DNA from 2 places in the Pseudarthrobacter adonitolis genome. Region 1 is predicted to be linked to the other one. Evidence: predicted binding sites of a transcription regulator. Region 1 holds the regulator's gene; the other holds the start of a gene.
What was found. Region 1 encodes Rex, which represses fermentation and respiration genes when NADH is low (regulators of the CRP and FNR family bind a similar motif). Its sites were predicted from a motif close to CTTGTGAANNNNTTCACAAG; they were not measured.
Positions count from the first base shown of each region.

Region 1 (10,288 bases):
CAACGCCGCCGGGGAACTTACGGCCCAGCCTTACAGCTACCGTGATGACCGCAGTCGCGCCGCCGTCGCGCCCGTCCACCAGAAACTGGACCCGGCCCGGCTCTACGGCACCACCGGCCTGCAGTTCCTGCAGTTCAACACCCTGTACCAACTGGCCTCCGAGCCGGACCTGGACGGTGTGCAGGCGCTGCTGATCCCGGACCTGATCGCGTTTCTGCTCACCGGAAATCGCCGCACGGAATCCACGAACGCCTCCACCACGGGTCTCTTTGATGCCGTCGCGGGGGAGTGGGCCACCGAGTTCTTCACCGCCCTGGCCTGCCCAGGAAGCTGTTCGCGCCGCTGATCGAGCCCGGCGAAACGATCGGCACCCTGCTGCCGGAGATTGCGTCCAGGGGGGACTGCCAACCGGCACCAAGGTGGTGGCCGTCGGCTCGCACGACACCGCCTCCGCCGTCGCCGCCGTCCCAGCTGAGGAAGAGAACTTCGCGTATATCTCCTCCAACACCTGGTCCCTGGTGGGGCTGGAACTGAATCGTCCGGTCCTGACTGAGGCCAGCCGGGAAGCGAACTTCACCAACGAGCGCGGCGTGGACGGCACCATCCGCTACCTGCGTAACATGGGCGGGCTCTGGCTGCTCAGCGAATGCCAGCGGACCTGGGCGGACGAAGGCTACACCCCGGAACTCACTGATCTGCTCGACGACGCAGCGGCACTGCCCCCGGGCGGCCCGCAGGTCAACCCGGACGATTCCACCGGCAAAAAAGTGGTGGCCGGGCCGGTGGAAGCGACCGCCGTCGGGAATGTCCTGGTCCAGGCCCGCGCCGCCGGGCACGTCAGCGGAGGGCTCACGGAACTACGCCGCCTGGTGGTGTCATCGCACGAGCTGCAGACGTTCATGCCGCAGCTCTCCCGCCTGTAACCACCAAGGACTTCGGATTTCCACGTGTGACGGCCGCGATTTTGCGGCCATCGCAGCCCGCGGTTATGGTTTGCCTATGACAAACCGTTGGTATGCGTATTTTTCGTTGGCTCTGGAGGAGCCCGCGTCTAACTGACACGCATCCATCTTCCTTCAGAGCCAACAGGGCAGAGATCATTCTCTGCCCTTCGCCATTTCTCCGGCGGGTTCTGATCTGGGCCCGCTTCCTATCTGGAACAGGACCCGAACATGAGCACCGCGACAGCCACTCCCTCAAAATCCACGTCCAATCTGCGCGTCAGCGAATTCACGCCGCTCCCCACGCCCCAGGAGCTCATCGCCGCGCTGCCTCTGGACGCCCGGGTGACGGACGTCGTCGAGCGTGGCCGCGACGAAGTCCGCGCCATCATGGACGGCGTGGACGACAGGCTGCTGGTCATCGTTGGCCCCTGCTCCATCCACGATCCCAAGGCAGGGCTGGAATACGCCCGCCGGCTGGTTAGCCAGGCACAGAAGCACCGTGACGACCTCCTGATCGTGATGCGCACCTACTTCGAAAAGCCCCGCACGACGGTGGGCTGGAAGGGCCTGATCAACGATCCGCGCCTGGACGGCAGCCACGACATGGTCACTGGGCTCCGGACCGCCAGGGAGTTCCTGCAGCAGGTCACCGCGCTGGGACTGCCCACCGCCACCGAATTCCTGGAACCCATCAGCCCCCAGTACATGGCGGACCTGATCTCCTGGGGAGCCATCGGGGCCCGCACCACCGAAAGCCAGATCCACCGCCAGCTTGCCTCCGGACTCTCCATGCCCATCGGATTCAAAAACGGGACCGACGGCGACCTCCAGGTCGCGCTCGACGCGTGCGGCGCTGCCGCTGCCGCGCAGGCTTTCCTGGGGATCGACGGCGACGGGCGGGCTGCGTTGGTGGCCACCGCCGGGAACCCGGACACGCACGTTATCCTCCGGGGTGGACGCAAGGGGCCCAACTACTCAGCGGCTGACGTCGAAAGCGCCTCCACCAAGCTCGCCGGCAAGGGGCTCAACCCCCGGCTGATCGTGGACGCCAGCCACGCCAACAGCGGCAAGAGCCACCACCGGCAGGCGGAAGTGGCACTGGAAATCGGCTCGCAGCTGGAGGACGGCGGCGAGGCGGCCCAAGCCATCGCGGGTGTCATGCTGGAGAGCTTCCTGGTGGGCGGTGCCCAGAACCTGGACGTCACCGAGCACGCGGCGGGCCGCGCGGAACTGGTCTACGGCCAGAGTGTCACGGACGCGTGCATGGATTGGGACGTATCCGTTTCGGTCCTCGATCAGCTCGCGGCGTCCGCCCGGAAGCGCCGCACCGCTTAGTGATTGCCCGGATGACTTTCACTACAGCCCCATGAACCTCTAGAGTATCTAACACATGGTTGGTGGATGGCTCAGCATCGGCACACCGCATATGAAACACAGCTGGGGTTACTGTCGTCATCCGTCAGCAAAGGAATAGGGAAATGTCCGCAGAACAGAACTTCTCGAACGCGAAGTTCCTGACCGTGGCCGAAGTGGCCGAGGTCATGCGCGTCTCCAAAATGACCGTTTATCGGCTGGTTCATTCCGGCGAAATGCCCGCGGTGCGTTTCGGTCGGTCTTACCGTGTGCCGGAGAACGCCGTCGAGCAGTACCTCAAGGGTGCTGTGGTGGACGGGCGCACCGAAACCGCCTGAGCATTACCTGCGGTCAGTGGGCATCGCCAAGAAGCGGTACCCTGTTAAGGAACGTTTTACGTCATTGTAAGAATCTGTCAGTTGTTTCAGTCTGTAGCTCTGTCCACGGACCAGTTCCATCAGACAGGTACTGCATCTAGTTTGTGAGGAACTTTCGTGGGTTCAGTTATTAAGAAGCGTCGCAAGCGTATGGCCAAGAAGAAGCACCGCAAGTTGCTTCGTAAGACCCGTCACCAGCGGCGTAATAAGAAGTAGAGATACTTCGACAAGCGTGAAATGCCCGCTGCCTCTCCGGCAGCGGGCATTTTTTGCGTCTAAGCGGTAACGTCCAGCCCAACTAGGTCGCCTCAGGTGACGCTAGGGGCCCCCATAAGGGACATGTACTGCTACCTAGATGCGGGTGCCGCGCATCCGGGAGTATCCGCGCCAGAGACCGTACACGGCGCCGCCGGCCGTTGCTGCCTTGAGCCCCAGGGTGGCGGCGCGGCGGCCGGAACGGAAATCGTAGACCGGCCAGTTGTTGTCCCGCGCGTGGCGGCGGAGCCTGGAATCGGGGTTGATGGCCACCGGGTGCCCCACCACTGTCAGCAGCGGGATGTCATTGTAGGAATCGCTGTAGGCCCAGCACCGTTTGAGGTCCAGGCCTTCGGCGTCGGCCAGTTCCCGGACAGCCACAGCCTTGGCTGCACCGTGCAGGATGTCACCCACCAGGCGTCCGGTGTATAAGCCGTCGGCAACCTCGCCTACCGTGCCCAAGGCTCCGGTCAGGCCCAGCCTGGTGGAAATGACCGCGGCGACCTCAATGGGGGTTGCGGTGACCAGCCAGACCCGCCGGCCCACGCGGAGGTGCTGCTGCGCCAGTGCCTTGGCGCCGGGCCAGATCCTGGACGCGATCATTTCGTCGTAGACCTCTTCACCCAAGGCCTTGACATCTTCCACTGTGATGCCCGCAGCGAGGGTGAGGGCGGAATCGCGGACAGCGTGGACGTCGTCCATGTTCTCGCCGCGCGCCACAAATTTGAACTGCTTCCACGCGAACCCCGCAGCCTGCGTCATGGTAAAGGCGCCGCGTTGGTACATCTTGCGGGCAACATGGAAAAGGCTGGCGCCCCTCATCAGGGTGTTGTCGACGTCGAAGAAGGCGGCTTCGCCGGTCTGCATCAACGCATCCGGCTGGGTCACCACAGCGACGTACTTCTCCTCGGGCATGTCCACGAGTCTAGTCAATACTCGGTGACCAAGATTTCAGTGCCAGTGCCAGTGCCAGTGCCCGCCCCTCCGCGTGCCCCGCCGTCGGCCCTGCCCACTGCCCCGAAGGGCGTTACGGTTAATGCATGGCAAAACCCGAGGTAGTCCTCATCACCAAAGCAGACTGTCACCTGTGCGCAGCGGCGCGCGACGCCGTCGGACGCGTTACTGCCTTGCTGGGACTTGGGTGGACGGAACAGCTGGTGGACGAACTGCCGGAACTGCGTGAGCGGTACGCGGAGGAAATCCCCGTGGTCCTGGTGGATGGAATCCAGCGCGATTTCTGGAAGATCGACGAAGCCCGGCTGGAGCGCGTCCTCCAACGCGCCATGGCCCAATAGGAAAGCGGCCTCGCAAAATGACACCGGCTTTGTTGGCACCAGCGGCGGGGCTCTAGAGTGGAGTCACGACGCGATGGGATGGAGGGGATAGTGACTTCGCTGGATTCATCTCCCCAGGCTGTCCAAGGTGCAGAGAATAACCACGGGACACCGCCTGGCCACGGCACAGAGGCCGCCAAGCAGATACCGCCCGCGGCAGTGGCCCGGTTGACCATCTACCTGCGCGCCCTTAACGCGCTGCTGTCCGACAGCGTCGAACGGGTATCCTCGGAATCCCTGGCGGAAGCTTCGGGCGTGAGCTCGTCAACTCTGCGCAAGGACCTCTCCTACGTGGGTTCCTACGGCACGCGCGGCGTGGGCTACGAAGTGCAGTACCTGAGCCGCCACATCTCCGCGGCCCTGGGGCTGACCCATGACTGGAAGGTCGCCATTGTTGGCGCGGGTAACCTGGGCAAAGCCCTGGCCCGCTACGGCGGCTTCGAGTCCCGCGGCTTTGACGTGGTGGCAATTTTCGACGCCGACCAGATGGTGGTGGGCAATGAGGTGGGCTGGCTGCGGGTCAGCGACGCCGCGGACATGGAGGCGGTGCTGCAGCGGACGGGCGCCAACATGGTGGTCCTGGCGCTTCCGGCCGCCGTGGCGCAGGCCGTGTGCAACCGCGTGGTGGCGGCCGGCGTCCACAGCATCCTGAGCTTCGCCCCCGTTATGCTGCAGGTCCCCGAGGGCGTCAACCTCCGCAAGGTGGACATGGCCACCGAACTGCAGATCCTCGCCTACCACGCCCAACGGGCGCAGACCCCGGACCCGACCGCCTAGTTCTTCGGCGGATGGTGGGGTCCACGCCCGTTAGGGTGTGGACTCGACTCGTTGGTACTACTGGCCGTAGGGGTTGCCAGGCGTGGTGCCCGGGGCGCCGTACGGGCTGCCGAACGCCTGCTGCTTGCGGAAGTAGGGTGCCGCCGCCGGCAGGTAGAGCAGCACGATGGCCGCGATCCCCGCGAGCGTTCCCAGGGTTCCGAAGCTCGGTACGCCAAAGAGGCTGACAACGGACAGCGCCGCGAAAACGGTGCCCAGGATCCGGGCCCAGTTCTTGCCCTTGCGGACGAAGAACGCCACCAGTGCGTACAAGCCAGCACCGATGATCGCCAGGACTACGAGCGATCCGGCGAGGACACCCTTGAAGTCGTCGAACGCGAATTCCGTACCAGTAGCGCCGCCGCTGCGCATGGCCTCTTCGAAGGCATTGCGCATCGCCGGGTCGTCCAGCATGCCGATGCCCATGAGCAGGCTGATCACAAATACCACACCCGAGGCAATCAGCAGCCAGAACGAGATATTGACCAACTGGGGAACCCCGTTGGATCCCGTGGCCTGCGGCTGCTCAGAGGGAAACTGGGCGTAGGGGGACTGTCCGTACGGCTGCTGGCCATAGGGCGGAGGTGTGGGCTGGCCGAACTGCGGCGGGTTGTTCTGCCCAAACTGCGGGGCGTTCTGCCCGTACTGAGGCGCCGGGGGAGTCTGCTGGCCATACTGCGGGGCGTTCTGCCCATACTGTGGCGCCGGTGGCGTTGGCTGCCCGAACTGCGGGCTGTTCTCGCCGTATCGGGGCGCTGGCGGCTGGTTGCCGGGTTCGGGCTCGTTCGGGACGGGAGGCGGGACAGGCGTGCTCATGAGGGTCCTTTGCAGGTCGGATGTCAGTTCGGCTGCTGGGTGCAGTCCAACTGGCCTGCCCCCAGTACGGCTTACTTCCCACCGTACCCCCGGCGCGTGCCGCGGGGGATCATTCCGGAGAGGTATTCCCGCAGAACTCAGCCCGGATCGTTCAAGACCCTGTTTCCAGGGGACACCGTGCACGCGCGGCTGTCTATTCGCGGCCGTAAATGCCTGTAAAGGCCCGGCCAGCCGGGGGCGACGCGTCTACGCGCGGCCCTTGACGGCGTTAAACCAGGCCTGCGAGTTCGGCAGCCACATCAGGACGGTTGCCGCGGCGCTGATGAGGAAGCCCAGCCAGTTGTTGCCGATGCCCCCGCCACTGTCACCACCCACGCTGCCGCCGAGAACTGCGAGCACCAGCGAAACGCCGGCCACGATGGTGAGCGCAAGGCGGGCCCACTCCTTGCCCTCTTTCATTTTCAGCACCAGGACTATCTGGGCCGCGGCCAAGGCCAGCGCCACCAGCACCAAAACGAGGACCACCGCAGCCAATGCGGGTGCCACGGCGAACAATGCCAAGGTGGCAAGCATTCCGAAGAGGCCGCCCAGTACACCCAGCATGCCGCCGATGAGCCAGATCCAGTACGAGACCTTGAGCTCTGTGGGCAGCCCGGTCACGCTGAACATGCCGGAGAACCCGCCCTTGGGCATCACGTCGGTGAAGTTGTGGGGGCCGTCGGTGGGCATCGCAAATTGGAAGCCGCCCGGCTGGCCTGGCTGCGGGTAAGCCTGGCCCGGCTGCGGGTTACCCGGAGGCGGCTGGTAGCCGGCGGGAGGAACGGGGCCGGCGGCAGGAGGAATGGCAGGCGGCTGGGGCTGCTGGGGCTGCGGTACTTCACTGTTGCTCATGGGTCTCACTGTAGACCGCGGGTCCGCCCGTATCTAGGGGATAAAACAAAGCACCCCGGCCGCCAGATTCCGGGGAAACATGGCGGCCGGGGTGCCTCAGGAAGAAAAAATTATGCTGCGGGTGCGATGAACGCGAGCTCCAGGTTGATGGCAACCTTGTCGCTGACCAGCACGCCGCCGGCTTCCAGCACAGCGTTCCAGGTCAGGCCGAAGTCCTTGCGGCTGATGGTGGTTTCAGCGGAGACGCCGGCGCGGGTCATGCCGAACGGATCCACGGCCACGCCGTTGAACTCGGTCTCGAGGGAAACGGGGCGGGTGACGCCCTTGATGGTGAGGTCCCCGGTCAGCTCGTAGCTGTTGCCCTTGGCCACGAGGCCGTTGGAGACGAAGGAGATTTCCGGGAAGGTCTCGACGTCGAAGAAGTCTTCGCCCCGGACATGGCCGTCACGGTTGACATCGCCGGAGTCGAAGCTGGCGGTCTGGATGGTGGCGCTGATCTTGGAATCGGCCACGTTGTCGGCGAGGTCCAGCGTTGCCACGGCATCCTTGAACTGGCCACGGACCTTGCTGATGCCGGCGTGCCGAACGGTGAAGGCGATCTCGCTGTGCGAGTTGTCGAGGGTCCAGGCTCCGGTGGTGACGTCTGCGGGAAGAGTCATGGTGTTTCTCCTTGGGTTTGTCGGGTGGTACTTCCGGGTAGCTTGACGCTTCATTTATTGAATCCTCAACTATCCGCTGCATCCAGTATAAACATGCATTTGCATGTTTTGTTCCCCGTTCCGGAACATTTTTCCGAAAGTTTGAGTTCTACTGGATGTAGAAGATTTCGGATAGCACGCCATCTTTGAGAAACTGGTAAACATGCCCCAATCCACAGTCCATCTGCTCCGCCACGGCGAGGTCCACAACCCTGACCGCGTTCTGTACGGCAGGCTGCCTGAATTCCACCTCTCCGAGCTGGGCCGGGAAATGGCGCAGATGCTCGCCGACCACTTCGCCGAGCGCGCCGCACGCGGAGCCAGGATCGTCTACCTCGCGGCGTCGCCGCTGGTCAGGGCGCAGGAAACGGCGGCTCCCACGGCTGAGGCGCTTGGTCTGGAAATCCACACGGACGGCCGCATCATCGAAGCAGAAAACTACTTCCAGGGCATGAAGGTCACCAAGGCTGAGCTCGGGAAGCCCAAACACTGGCCCCACCTGATCAACCCGTTCCGGCCGTCCTGGGGCGAACCGTACAAGGCGCAGGCCGCGCGCGTCAGGTCAGCTGTTGAGGACGCCCGGCTCCGAGCCATCGAGCTGGCCGCCGGGGACTACGGTGCCGACGGCCCGGAAGCCATCATGGTCAGCCACCAGCTCCCCATCTGGGCCACCCGACTCAGTGCGGAGAACAAGCCCCTGTGGCATGACCCGCGCAAACGCGAGTGCACGCTGACGTCCATCACCTCCCTGGTGTTCGACGACGACGGCTCGCTCCAGCGCGTTGAGTACAGCGAGCCCGCTGCCGCACTCCTCCCTGGTGCCGCCAGCACCCCCGGAGCCTGACATGACTGACCCCCGCACAACATCCCCTGCTATCTCAGGCACAGCATCCCGCCGTGCCGTACTCGCTGCCGGCGGCGCCGCCCTGACCGCCCTGACCCTGGGCCTGTCCGCCTGCGCGCAGGAGGACGCCCTCGCCAAGCAGGCAAGAGCCGGCGACAACAAGAACTACGTTGCCGGAGACGGCTCGGTGACTGAGTTCACCGCGGCGGACCGCAAGGCCGCCGTCGCCATTAACGGCACTTTGTTCAACGGCACCCAGGTAGCCCCAGCGGACTTCCAGGGCAAAGTCACGGTCCTGAACTTCTGGTTCGCCGCCTGCGCACCTTGCCGGGTGGAAGCACCCATCCTGGAAGAGCTGCACCAAGACTTCAAGGACCAGGGTGTGCAGTTCTTCGGTGTCAACCTCCGCGACGAAAAAGGCACCGCAGAGGCCTTCGACAAGACCTTCAACCTGACCTACCCCAGCTTCGACGACAAGAACGGCGGCGTGCTCCTGGCCGTCTCCGGTCTCGTCCCGCCGGGAGCGGTCCCCACAACGCTGGTCCTGGACAAGCAGGGCCGCGTCGCCTCGCGCGTGCTGGGCGAAATCCAGAAGGGCACCCTCAAAGCCCTCATCACCGCCGCCGTGGCAGAGTAGCTGCGGCCCCGGACCGTGAACAGCCCCTTCGCCGAAACAATCCTGAACGGCTCGCTCCTGCTTGCCATCCCGGTGGCGCTGCTCGCCGGCCTGGTGTCCTTCCTGTCGCCATGCGTGCTTCCCCTCGTGCCCGGCTACCTGGGCTACGTCACCGGCCTGAGCGGCGTGGACCTGCAGAAGCAGAAGCGCGGCCGGATGTTCGCGGGCATTGGGCTTTTTGTGCTGGGGTTCTCCGTGATTTTTGTCCTGCTGGGCGGTGCCTTTGGGCAGCTGGGCACCCTGATCACCGGCTCACAGAATGCCTGGATCACCCAACTGCTGGGTGTCCTGGTGATTCTTATGGGCGTGGTGTTTATGGGCGGTTTCGGCTGGCTGCAGCGTGATGCGAAGATCCACGCCAAGCCACCGGCCGGCCTGTGGGGCGCGCCGTTGCTGGGCCTCACGTTCGGCCTGGGCTGGGCCCCGTGCATCGGCCCCACCTATTCCGCTGTCCAGCTCCTGAGCCTGTCCGGCGGTTCCTCCGCCGCTAAGGGTGCCTTCCTGGCATTCGTCTACAGCCTGGGCCTGGGCATCCCGTTCCTGCTGATCGCCCTGGCGGTGCGACGCGGCATGGGCGTGATGTCCTTCTTCCGCAAGCACCGCCTGGCCATCCAGCGAACCGGCGGCGGGATCCTGGTGGTGCTGGGCCTGCTGATGGCCAGCGGCGTCTGGGGCGCCTGGGTCACCGAGCTGCAGTACTGGTTTCAAACCGATGTGAAGTTGCCGATCTGATGAGCGAGCGCGTGAAAGCTAAGAAAAAGTCCTCGGCACCCGTTGCCACCGCCAAAACTGAGGCGGCGCTGCCTGTCCTGGGGCCGGTGGAGATGCTGCGTTGGGCCTGGACCCAGCTGACCAGCATGCGCACGGCGCTGTTCCTGCTGCTGCTCCTGGCCGTTGCCGCCGTGCCCGGCTCGCTGTTCCCGCAGCGCCCGGCGAACCCGTCCATCGTGACGCAGTACATCAAGGACAACCAGGACTACGGGAAGCTGCTGGACACCCTGCAGCTCTACGACGTCTACTCCTCGGCCTGGTTCTCGGCCATCTACATCCTGCTGTTCATCTCGCTGATCGGATGCGTGGTCCCGCGCGCCATCGCCCATTACAAGGCCATGCGCTCCCAGCCGCCGCGGACCCCCAAACGTCTCTCCCGCCTCCCCGAGTACGGCACACTGGTGCTTACCGCCGACGCCGGCCTCCCGGCGTCGGACGCCATCCGCAGCGCCGCACGGGTGCTGAAGAAGCGCGGCTATCGCGTTGAGGTGAGGGACGACGACGGCGCGCGGC
Region 1 covers NZ_JBVAYW010000018.1:59,402-69,689, reverse strand. The annotation lists partial or broken gene ACZYZ4_RS15670 (FGGY family carbohydrate kinase) at 1-923, shown strand, start outside; gene ACZYZ4_RS15665 (3-deoxy-7-phosphoheptulonate synthase) at 1,173-2,279, shown strand; gene ACZYZ4_RS15660 (helix-turn-helix domain-containing protein) at 2,423-2,635, shown strand; gene ACZYZ4_RS15655 (30S ribosomal protein bS22) at 2,792-2,890, shown strand; gene ACZYZ4_RS15650 (HAD family hydrolase) at 3,026-3,844, opposite strand; gene ACZYZ4_RS15645 (glutaredoxin family protein) at 3,970-4,224, shown strand; gene ACZYZ4_RS15640 (redox-sensing transcriptional repressor Rex) at 4,315-5,040, shown strand; gene ACZYZ4_RS15635 (AI-2E family transporter) at 5,098-5,895, opposite strand; gene ACZYZ4_RS15630 (hypothetical protein) at 6,142-6,786, opposite strand; gene ACZYZ4_RS15625 (YceI family protein) at 6,897-7,445, opposite strand; gene ACZYZ4_RS15620 (histidine phosphatase family protein) at 7,648-8,328, shown strand; gene ACZYZ4_RS15615 (TlpA family protein disulfide reductase) at 8,330-8,965, shown strand; gene ACZYZ4_RS15610 (cytochrome c biogenesis CcdA family protein) at 8,981-9,736, shown strand; gene resB (cytochrome c biogenesis protein ResB) at 9,736-10,288, shown strand, end outside.

Region 2 (10,288 bases), on a different contig from region 1:
GCGTGGATCGGCACCGACGGCGCCGGCCACTTCGTCAAGATGGTGCACAACGGCATCGAATACGCCGACATGCAGGTCATCGGTGAAGCCTTTGACCTGCTCCGCTCCGGCGCCGGCATCGAGCCCGCCGACCAGGCCAAGATCTTCGAAGAGTGGAACAAGGGCGAGCTCGCATCTTTCCTGATCGAAATCTCCGCCGAGGTCCTGGGTCACGTTGATACCCGTACCGGCAAGCCGTTTGTGGACGTTGTGGTGGATGCCGCAGGCCAGAAGGGCACCGGACGCTGGACGGTCATCTCCGCGCTGGAGCTTGGTTCCCCGACGTCGGGCATCGCCGAGTCCGTCTTCGCCCGGGCCCTGTCTTCGCAGGCCGAGCAGCGCAAGATCGCCCAGGAACTCCTCGCCGGTGAGGAAATCGCCGTCGACGTTCCGGACACCTTTGTTGAGGACGTCCGCCAGGCGCTCTACGCCTCCAAGCTAGTTTCCTACGCCCAAGGCCTGGACATGCTGACATCCGCAGCCAAGGAATACGGCTGGGACCTCAAGCTGGACGAGATCGCTTCGCTGTGGCGCGGCGGCTGCATCATCCGTGCAGAACTGCTCAAGGAAATCACCAAGGCCTACGCCGCCGAAGACAAGCCGGCCAACCTGCTGTTCGCCCCGGCATTCACCAAGGCCATCGCCGATGTCCTGCCGGCATGGCGCCGCGTGGTCTCCACCGCCGTCCAGCTCGGCATCCCCGTGCCGGTCTTCTCCTCTTCACTGGCCTACTACGACGGCCTGCGCCGCAAGCGCCTGCCGGCCGCAGTGATCCAGGGCCAGCGTGACCTCTTTGGCGCGCACACCTACGGCCGCGTCGACGCAGAGGGCACGTTCCACACCCTATGGGGCGAGGACAAGACCGAAATCGAAGCAGTGGACACGCACTAATCACCACGCTCTGAATGCATCAAGCTGCACACGCTGCGGCCGGCACTTCCCGGATATTCTGGGAGTTGCCGGCCGTTGGCGTTTCCGGCAGTTGTGGTGTCCATCCAAGGAGTCAGAATGCCCAAGCCAGTCGCATTAGTTACGGGAGCTTCCACGGGTATCGGCTTCGAGGCGGCGAAGAAGCTCAGCAGCCACGGCTTCATCGTCTATGCCGGCGCCCGCCGGGTGGACAGGATGGAGCCGCTGAAAGCGCTTGGCATCCAGGTCCTGGCACTGGACGTGACGGACGACGATTCGATGCGTGCCGCCGTCGGCCGTGTCCTGGAAGAGCGCGGGCGGATAGACGTCCTGGTCAACAACGCCGGCTACGGGTCCTACGGGGCGCTGGAACAGGTGGACCTGGACGAAGGCCGGCGCCAATTCGAGGTGAACGTCTTTGGCCTTGCCAGGATGACCCAGCTGGTCCTGCCGGCCATGCGGAGTGCGGGGCGGGGCAGGATCATCAACATCTCGTCCATCGGCGGAAAATTCTACGAGCCCCTCGGTGCCTGGTACCACGCCACGAAGTTCGCCGTTGAGGGCATGAGCGATGCACTGCGGCTAGAACTCAAGCCGCACGGCATCGAAGTCGCCATCATTGAACCGGCAAGTACGCTGAGCGAATGGGGCCGGATTTCCGCTGACGGGCTCCTGGCCAGCAGCGGCGAGGGGCCGTACGCTGCCCAGGCAAGGCACATGGCGGATGTCCTGGCGTCCACGGACAGGCCTGAAACGTCAACGCAACCGGCGGTGATTGCGGCGGCTGTCCTGCACGCGGCTAAGGCCGCGCGTCCCCGGACCCGGTACCCGGTGGGCAGGGGCGCGGCGGCCATTCTGGGCCTTCGGCGCGTCCTGCCTGACCGGCTCTATGATGCGGTGGTCATGGCAGTCCTGAAGCGTGTTGCCGGGTAGAGGCTGCAGCGAAAGGTCAGATCCGGTATTCGATGTCGTACTCGGCCGGATCCACTGCGGGCTTGGTTTCGCGCTGGGCATCGCGGTGGCGCCACTTGGCGGGCACTCCGGTAACAATCGATTCCGGCGGCGCGTCCTTGACCACCACGGCGTTCGCGCCCACGGCGCTGTCCCGGCCGATGGTGATGGGTCCCAGGATCTTGGCTCCGGCACCGATGGTGACCCGGTCCTCAATGGTGGGGTGGCGCTTGACCTTAGCAAGGGAGCGGCCGCCTAGCGTGACGCCGTGATAGATCATCACGTCTTCGCCGATTTCGGCGGTCTCGCCGATGACTACACCCATGCCGTGGTCGATGAAGAAGCGCCGGCCGACCGTGGCGCCGGGATGGATCTCGATTCCGGTCAGGAAGCGGCCAAGCTGCGACACCAGCCGCGCCGGGAACCGCAGCCCCGGGGTTTGCCACATACGGTGCGTCAGCCGGTGGATCCAGATGGCGTGCAGCCCCGAATAGGCGAAAAAGTTCTCAAAAGAGCCTCGCGCCGCCGGGTCGTGTGACCGGGCGGCGTCGAGGTCTTCCTTCAGTCTTGCGAAAAAGCCCACAAAGTTCTTTCTACAGGAAACGGGGCGACAACGGGCTGATCAGCCGCGGATGTCGTCATAGAGCACGGTGGAGATGTAACGCTCGCCGAAGTCGCAGACAACCGCGACGATCAGCTTGCCGGCATTCTCCGGGCGCTTGGCAAGTTCCAGGGCGCCCCAGACGATGGCGCCGGAGGAGATGCCGCCGAGGATGCCTTCCTTGACGCCGAGTTCACGGGCGACACGGACCGAATCCTCCAGGGTGGCGTCCAGGACTTCGTCGTAGACGTTGGTGTCCAGGATTTCCGGGATGAAGTTTGCACCAATGCCCTGGATCTTGTGCGGCCCGGGAGCGCCGCCGTTCAGGATGGCGGAGTCCTTCGGTTCGATGGCAACAATCTGGACCTCAGGATTGCGCTCCTTCAGGACCTGCCCGACGCCGGTGACAGTTCCGCCAGTGCCGATGCCGGCGACGAAGATGTCCACCTTGCCGTCGGTGTCGGACCAGATTTCCTCGGCGGTGGTGGTGCGGTGGATCTCAGGGTTGGCCTCGTTGGCGAACTGCTGGGCCCAGATGGAGTTCTCCGTGTTGGCCACGATTTCCTGGGCCTTTTCCACAGCGCCGCGCATGCCCTCGGAACCCGGGGTCAGGACAATCTCGGCACCGAACGCCCGCAGCATGACGCGGCGCTCGGTGGACATGGTCTCGGGCATGGTCAGGATGACCTTGTAACCGCGGGCCGCGCCCACCATGGCAAGCGCGATGCCGGTGTTGCCGGATGTGCCTTCAACGATGGTGCCGCCGGGCTTGAGGGCGCCGGACTTCTCGGCGGCGTCAACGATGGCCACGCCGATGCGGTCCTTGACGCTGTTGGCCGGGTTGTAGAACTCAAGCTTGACGGCCACAGTGGCGCCCAGGCCTTCGGTGAGCCGGTTCAGGCGGACCAGCGGAGTGCCGCCGACCAACTGCGTTACATCGTCATAGATCCGTGCCATGTAGATATGCCTATCTCTCAAGTGTGAATGCTGAGGTCAGCCTAACGATGGCTGAGCAGCCGCTGCTAAGCATTAAGCCATGCAGAGTAATATTTCCTGGCCTTGGCGAGCTTGGGATTGATGATCACCTGGCAGTAACCCTGCTCGGGATACTTGGCGTAGTAGGCCTGATGGAGGTCCTCGGCCACATGGAACCGTGGCAGCCGGCTGACCTCGGTCACGATCGGGTGCGACCACAGCGCCTGGTTCCGTTCGATGGCTTCCTCGAAAAGGATCTTCTCTTCGGTGGTTTCATAGAACATGGACGAGCGGTATTGCGTGCCTACGTCGTAGCCCTGGCGGTTGAGCGTGGTGGGATCGTGTAGCGCGAAGAACATGTCCAGGATGACCTCGGCCGGGATGACGGACTCGTCGAATGTGACCGCCACGACCTCAGCGTGGCCCGTGGTCCCGCCGCAGACGGAGTAGTAGTCCGGCTGGGGATCATGGCCGCCCGTGTACCCGGAAATCACCGATGTGACGCCCTTGGTTATTTGGTAGACAGCGTCCAGGCACCAGAAGCAGCCCCCGCCAAGCACAAAAGTTTTCATGACCTCTTCAATGGTTGAGCGCGCCGGATGATTCCCTGACCACCCTACGAGACTTTGAAACATGCGGGGCAAACGGCCCGATGGGGTAAAACTGAGAGTATGGAACCTGCAGACATCGGCGTCACAGATGCGGACAAGCACGACGACGGCACGCTTACGGGGGCGGACGCTGCAGTGGCTGGTCCGGTCGCTCCCACGCTGGGCCAGGTGCTGCTGGCGGTAGAGGAACTCTGGCCCGAGTCACTGGCCGAAAACTGGGACGAAGTAGGGCTCGTGGCCGGCCACCCGTCAGCGCCCGTTACTCGGGTGATGTTCGCCGTGGATCCCACGCTTACTGTGATCGAGGAAGCCGTGGAATGGGGTGCTGAGCTCCTGATTACCCACCACCCGTTGCTCCTCAAGGGCGTCACGTCAGTGGCGGCCACCACGGCCAAAGGACAGGCCATTCACCGGCTCATCGAGTCTGGAACCGCACTGCTGACCGTCCACACCAACGGTGATTCCGCCGTCGGGGGCGTTTCCGACGTCCTGGCTGATGCGTTGGGACTCGAAGGCGTTGTCCCGCTGACAGTTGCCGCGAACGGGCTGCCCGAGGAAGGCATCGGACGCGTGGGTGATCTGGCTGACGTGATGAGCCTGGGCGATTTCGCTGCCCGGGTGTTCAGCATCCTGCCGTCGGTGGCCGGGGGAGTCCGTGTGTCAGGTGATAAGGATGGGCTGGTGCGGCGCATTGCGGTGTGCGGCGGCGCGGGTGATTCCCTGTTCAACGAGGTGCGGGCCAACAACGCCGATGTCTATGTCACCGCCGACCTCCGGCACCATCCGGCGTCCGAAGCCCGCGAGGCGGCAGTGAACGGCCGGCCGTACCTGATTGACGTTTCGCACTTCGCCAGCGAATGGCTGTGGCTGCCGGCCGCGGCGTCGGCACTGGGCAATGTGCTCGCCGACCAGGGCCACGACGTCGAGATCCAGGTAAGTACCACCAACAGCGATCCGTGGGACTTCATTCTGACTCCGGGCTAAGCCTGGCGTGCGAGGGGCCCCGGGTGAGCGTAGCGAGGCTGGGGAGCACGCTAGGCGCTAGAGTCTATACAGCGCCGATACGGTGCCCGGCTTCGGCCGGATTGGATTTAGCGGAGGTAAATAGTGGCCAAGGCAGCACCGGCGGAACAGTTGAAGTTGCTCGAACTGCAGGGGCTGGACGCAAAGCTCAAGTCCCTGTCCAACCGCCGCCGCGCCCTGGAAACCGATCCCCGGATCGAGGACCTGCAATCCGCCCTGTCCGTCGCGAACGGTGAACTCGGCTCCGCCAAGATGGCCGTCCACGACGCCGAAGCCGAGCTGAAGCGCGCCGAGGCCGACGTCGAACAGGTCGCCTCCCGCATCGAACGCGACGAAGCCCGGCTCAACAGCGGAACGGGGCTGTCAAAGGACCTCGTGGCGCTGCAGAAGGACATTGCATCGCTGAACAAGCGCCGTTCGGACCTTGAAGACGTTGAGCTCGAAATCCTGGAACGCCTTGATTCGCTGCGCGAGCGGCAGGCTGCCCAGCAGCTCATCGTGGATAACGTCCAGGGCTCGTTCGGCGGCATCCGCGCCGAACTCGATGAAGCCCTGGCCGAAGTAGGCGCTGACGCGACCGTTGTCCGCGGCAAGCGTGCTGAATTCGCTGAAGGACTCGACGCCGGGATGCTGGCGGTCTACGAAAAGACGCTGGCAAAGCGGGGAGTGGGCGCCGCCCGGTTGTTCCACGGCACCTCTGAAGCCTCCGGAATGAAGCTGAGCCCCGGAGACCTGGCCGAGATCAAGGCCGCCGCCGAAGACGACATTGTGTTCTGCCCGGATTCAGGTGCCATCCTGGTGCGCTCGGCCGAGTGGAACACGCCCTCCCCAGCTAACTAGCAGCCCATGTAGGTCGCAGCAGATCTCGTTATGAGCGCCCATAACGACATCTGCTGATACCTAGTTGGGCAGGATGACGTTCAGGGCATGCGGCTTCCGCGCTGAACCATCAACCAGCTCCGCGTCCCATTTTTCGCGCGTGGCCTTCAGCAGCTGCACCGGGGTCTGCGGGGCGTTGCCGCGGCGGGCCAGCAGGTGCCGAGCCAGCTCGCCGCGGGTGTGCTTAGCGAAGTGGCTGACCACCTTGCGCACCCCGTTCACCTCGGTGAACACGTTGACGGAGACGGTGTTCACCGGCGGCGGTGCCCATGCTGCGGCATACGTACTGGAGCGGCAGTCCACGAGCAGATGTCCGGACACCGACTCCGCAAGGGCCTCCGAAAGCTGCGGCTTCCAGAACGAGGCGAGGCGGCCGACGTCGGGCAGTGCCGTTCCCATCGACAGCCGGTAGGCGGGCACACGGTCGGCGAAGCGGATGGCACCCCACAATGCCGAGATGACCAGCACTGAGTCGTCGGCCTTCCGGCGCTGCGCCGGCGTCAGGGTTTTGTAGCCGAGGGCGTCGTACAGAACGCCGGAATAGATCTGGTGCGCCGGGGCAGCCGGTTCGGCATGGAGGCGGGTATTGCGTTCGACGTCGTCCTGCAGCGATGCGCCGACGCCCAGCAGTGCGAGGGCATCCTCATGTGCGCTGACAGTCCCCAGCGCCTCCAGGACCTTGGCCCGGTAGGTGTTGAGTTCGGGAAAGGTCAGTGACGGCCAGTCGACGGCGGACCCGTGGACTGCGGGGGTCTTGCCTTCGGAGGGGGGAAGCAGGATCAGCACCGTACGATCCTACCGGCGGCGGCGGCGGTGCCCCTTCCGGCGGTAGACTGGGCTGCGGATGGGTTGGCTAGGCGGCCGCGCGTCACGCAAGTGGCTCGAGGAACGTCCGGGCTCCGCAGGGCAGGGTGGTGGGTAACGCCCACTCGGGGTAACCCGCAGGCCAGTGCCACAGAGAACAGACCGCCTGCGTTTTCCGGTGACGGAGGGCAGCAGGTAAGGGTGAAACGGTGGTGTAAGAGACCACCAGCTTCCCGGGTGACCGGGAAGGCTAGGTAAACCCCACCCGGAGCAAGGCCAGACAGGACACGTTTGAGGGCTGCCCGCCCGAGTGTCCGGGTAGGCCGCTGGAGGGCGTCGGCAACGGCGTCCGTAGATGGATGGCCGCTACTCCCGCGCTGGTAACGGCACGGGAGCACAGAACCCGGCGTATCGGTCAACCCATCCAACCACCATCAGCCCGGTACGGACCTGCCCCGCATGTGAGTGATTTCACGCTGGGGGCGGCGGTCCGCGGGTCTGCTCCAGCCTAGAATGGAGAGCGAACGTAGAAGTTCTGCCGCCGGGTCTGCGTTCGCAGCCGGTGGCTTTCTTTACGCTTCTCCACGGCACCCGGGATTGGAACGCATCCTGCCGGTGCCAGAGCCCCTGGACAACATCAGGTGGCCGCCAACCGTGTACGACGACGTATGCGGCTGAACCGAGGAAGGTAGTTCTGTGAGCCATACGTCAGATTCTTGTCTTGATACCTGGATGGGCCGGGAGGCTCTCGCTGAGGCCATGATTCCGGTGATTGGCCGGCTGTACCGCGAAAACAACGTGGTGACCAGCATTCACGGCCGCAGCCTGATCAACAAGTCCACCATGAACATCCTCAAGGCGCACCGTTTCGCCCGCCGCATGAGCAACACCGAACTCCTGCTCGAAGAGACCGCACCGCTGCTTAACATCCTGGCTCAGCTGGAGCTTGGTGCGGCGGCCATCGATGTCGCCCGCCTGGCGGAGAAGTTCAAGGCAGAAGGCGGCGGCGCCACCCTGGAAGAGTTCCTCCGCGCCGAGCTTGCCGAGGTAGTGGGCAAGCGTGGGGGCGATGACCGCACCAGCACCGATGTTGTGCTGTACGGCTTTGGCCGGATCGGCCGGCTCCTGGCCCGCCTCCTGATCGAAAAGGCAGGCGGCGGCCACGGCCTGCGCCTGCGCGCCATCGTGGTGCGCCGCGGCTCCGACAACGACCTCACCAAGCGCGCCAGCCTCCTGCGCCGCGACTCGGTCCACGGCTCCTTCGAAGGCACCATCCGTGTGGACGAGGACGCCAACACCATCACGGCGAACGGCGTCCAGGTCCAGGTCATCTACTCTGACAACCCCGCCACGATCGACTACACCGCCTACGGCATCCACAACGCCCTGGTGGTGGACAACACGGGCCGGTGGCGCGACGCCGAGGGCCTGTCGCAGCACCTGCAGAGCAAGGGCGTTTCCCGAGTTCTCCTCACCGCACCGGGCAAGGGCGAACTCAAAAACATTGTGCATGGCATCAACCACGGCACCATCGAGGACACGGACCAGATCGTGTCCGCAGCCTCCTGCACCACCAACGCCATCACCCCGATCCTGAAGGCCATCAACGACAAGTTCGGTGTGATCCACGGCCACGTGGAGACCGTCCACTCCTTCACCAACGACCAGAACCTGATCGACAACTTCCACAAGGGCGACCGCCGCGGCCGCTCCGCCGCACTGAACATGGTGATCACCGAAACCGGCGCCGCCAAGGCCGTGGCGAAGGCGCTGCCCGAGCTGCTGGGCAAGCTCACCGGCAGCTCCATCCGCGTCCCCACCCCTGACGTCTCCCTGGCCATCCTGAACCTCAGCCTGGAAAACGGAACCACCAGGGACGAGGTCAACAACTACCTCCGTCAGATGTCACTGCACTCGGACCTGCGCAAGCAGATCGACTACATTGACTCACCTGACGTTGTTTCCACGGACTTCGTTGGCTCCCGCCGCGCCGGCATCATTGATGGCCTGGCCACGATCTCTAACGACAAGAACCTGGTTCTCTACGTTTGGTACGACAACGAATTCGGCTACAGCTGCCAGGTGGTCCGGGTTATGGAAGAGATGGCTGGCGTCAACCCGCCGTCCTTCCCTGCCAAGGAACCCGCTGCTGCCTTGGCCGCAATCGCCGTCTAGGCCCGTCCCCCGGGCTGGCTGCCCGACATTCCCGGCTGATTCGCTGGAATCAGCCGGGAATCGGGCCCACACTGGTGGCATGGATAACGAAACTCTCCACGAGACCACCCTTGAACACGCCCTCGACGTCGCCAAGGCCAACCACAAAGAAGCAATCAGGCTCCTGGAGCAGGCGCGAGCGTCCCGGGCTTCCGGCGACGTCGGCGCGGACCGAGTGCGCCAGCTCGAGGGGCTCCTCCAGGTTGCCGAAGAAGATCTGCGCCGGGTAGCCCGGGAGCAGTAGCCGGTCTTAGCAGTAGGCGGCGTACCCGGGCCACTCTTCCTCCCCATTGTGGATAACCGCTTCGGTGTCAGTGGGGTGGCCTAGGCTCTTCTGGTGCATTACATTTCCGGAAGAGCTGGTTGCCCATGACCGTCAGCTGGCGTGCCTACCGCCGTGCCCGCCGCCGTTCGAGGCAGGCCTGGGTTTTACTCGCGGTGCTGGCCCTGTCTGTAGCGGGCTCTGCGGTGTGGTTTTTCACTGCGGGCCAGTTCGCCGCGGCAGAACCAGCAATCGCAGGGCCCAGCGAGGCGCCTGTTTTCGACGGGACCTGGATGAAGCCCGTGGTCCCGGTTCACGCTGTACCGCAGGGGAGTGCCCTCGCCGCCCTCGAGGGGCTGCCCGTCAAGGGACGGGCTCCCAAGGACAACTACCAGCGGGAGGCCTTCGGGCCGGCCTGGCTGGACGTGGACCGGAACGGCTGCGACACCCGTAACGACATCCTACGCAGGGACCTGACCGCCGTGGGCTTCACGGAGGGGTCCAAATGCAGGGTAATGTCGGGCGCTTTCCACGAGCCCTACACGGGGGAGATGGTGGACTTCCGCCGCGGCCCGGAAACCAGCAAGGCGGTCCAGGTCGATCACGTGGTCGCGCTAGCTGACGCCTGGCAAAAGGGCGCCCAGCAGCTGACCATGCAGCAGCGCCAGAGCCTCGGCAACGATCCGCTGAACCTCATCGCCGCAGACGGTCCGGCCAACCAGCAGAAGAGCGCAAGCGACGCTGCCACCTGGCTTCCGAAGAACAAGAACATTCGCTGCCATTATGTTGCCCGCCAGATTTCGGTAAAAGCGTCCTATGGACTGTGGGTCACGCAGCCGGAGAAGGATGCGATGAAGCGCGTCCTGGACTCCTGCCCGGACCAGCCGACTGTCTCAGCGAGGTGAAGCCATGCGGCCCTAGTGGCCGAACGGGTCCGGATCCACGCCGGGCATCCAGGTCAGCCCGGGCACGCCCCAGCCGCTCTTCTTGGCCTGTTTCATGGCCTTCCGTGCATAGCGG
Region 2 covers NZ_JBVAYW010000003.1:2,482-12,769, reverse strand. The annotation lists gene gnd (NADP-dependent phosphogluconate dehydrogenase) at 1-930, shown strand, start outside; gene ACZYZ4_RS04770 (oxidoreductase) at 1,048-1,881, shown strand; gene epsC (serine O-acetyltransferase EpsC) at 1,898-2,482, opposite strand; gene cysK (cysteine synthase A) at 2,522-3,457, opposite strand; gene msrA (peptide-methionine (S)-S-oxide reductase MsrA) at 3,523-4,047, opposite strand; gene ACZYZ4_RS04750 (Nif3-like dinuclear metal center hexameric protein) at 4,147-5,070, shown strand; gene ACZYZ4_RS04745 (zinc ribbon domain-containing protein) at 5,194-5,949, shown strand; gene ACZYZ4_RS04740 (YaaA family protein) at 6,010-6,774, opposite strand; RNA gene rnpB (RNase P RNA component class A) at 6,834-7,219, shown strand; gene ACZYZ4_RS04730 (glyceraldehyde-3-phosphate dehydrogenase) at 7,489-8,967, shown strand; gene ACZYZ4_RS04725 (hypothetical protein) at 9,047-9,250, shown strand; gene ACZYZ4_RS04720 (HNH endonuclease family protein) at 9,376-10,173, shown strand; gene def (peptide deformylase) at 10,186-10,288, opposite strand, start outside.
Region 2: a site for Rex is predicted at 7,251-7,270, ahead of ACZYZ4_RS04730 (glyceraldehyde-3-phosphate dehydrogenase). Genes of this name have one in related genera too.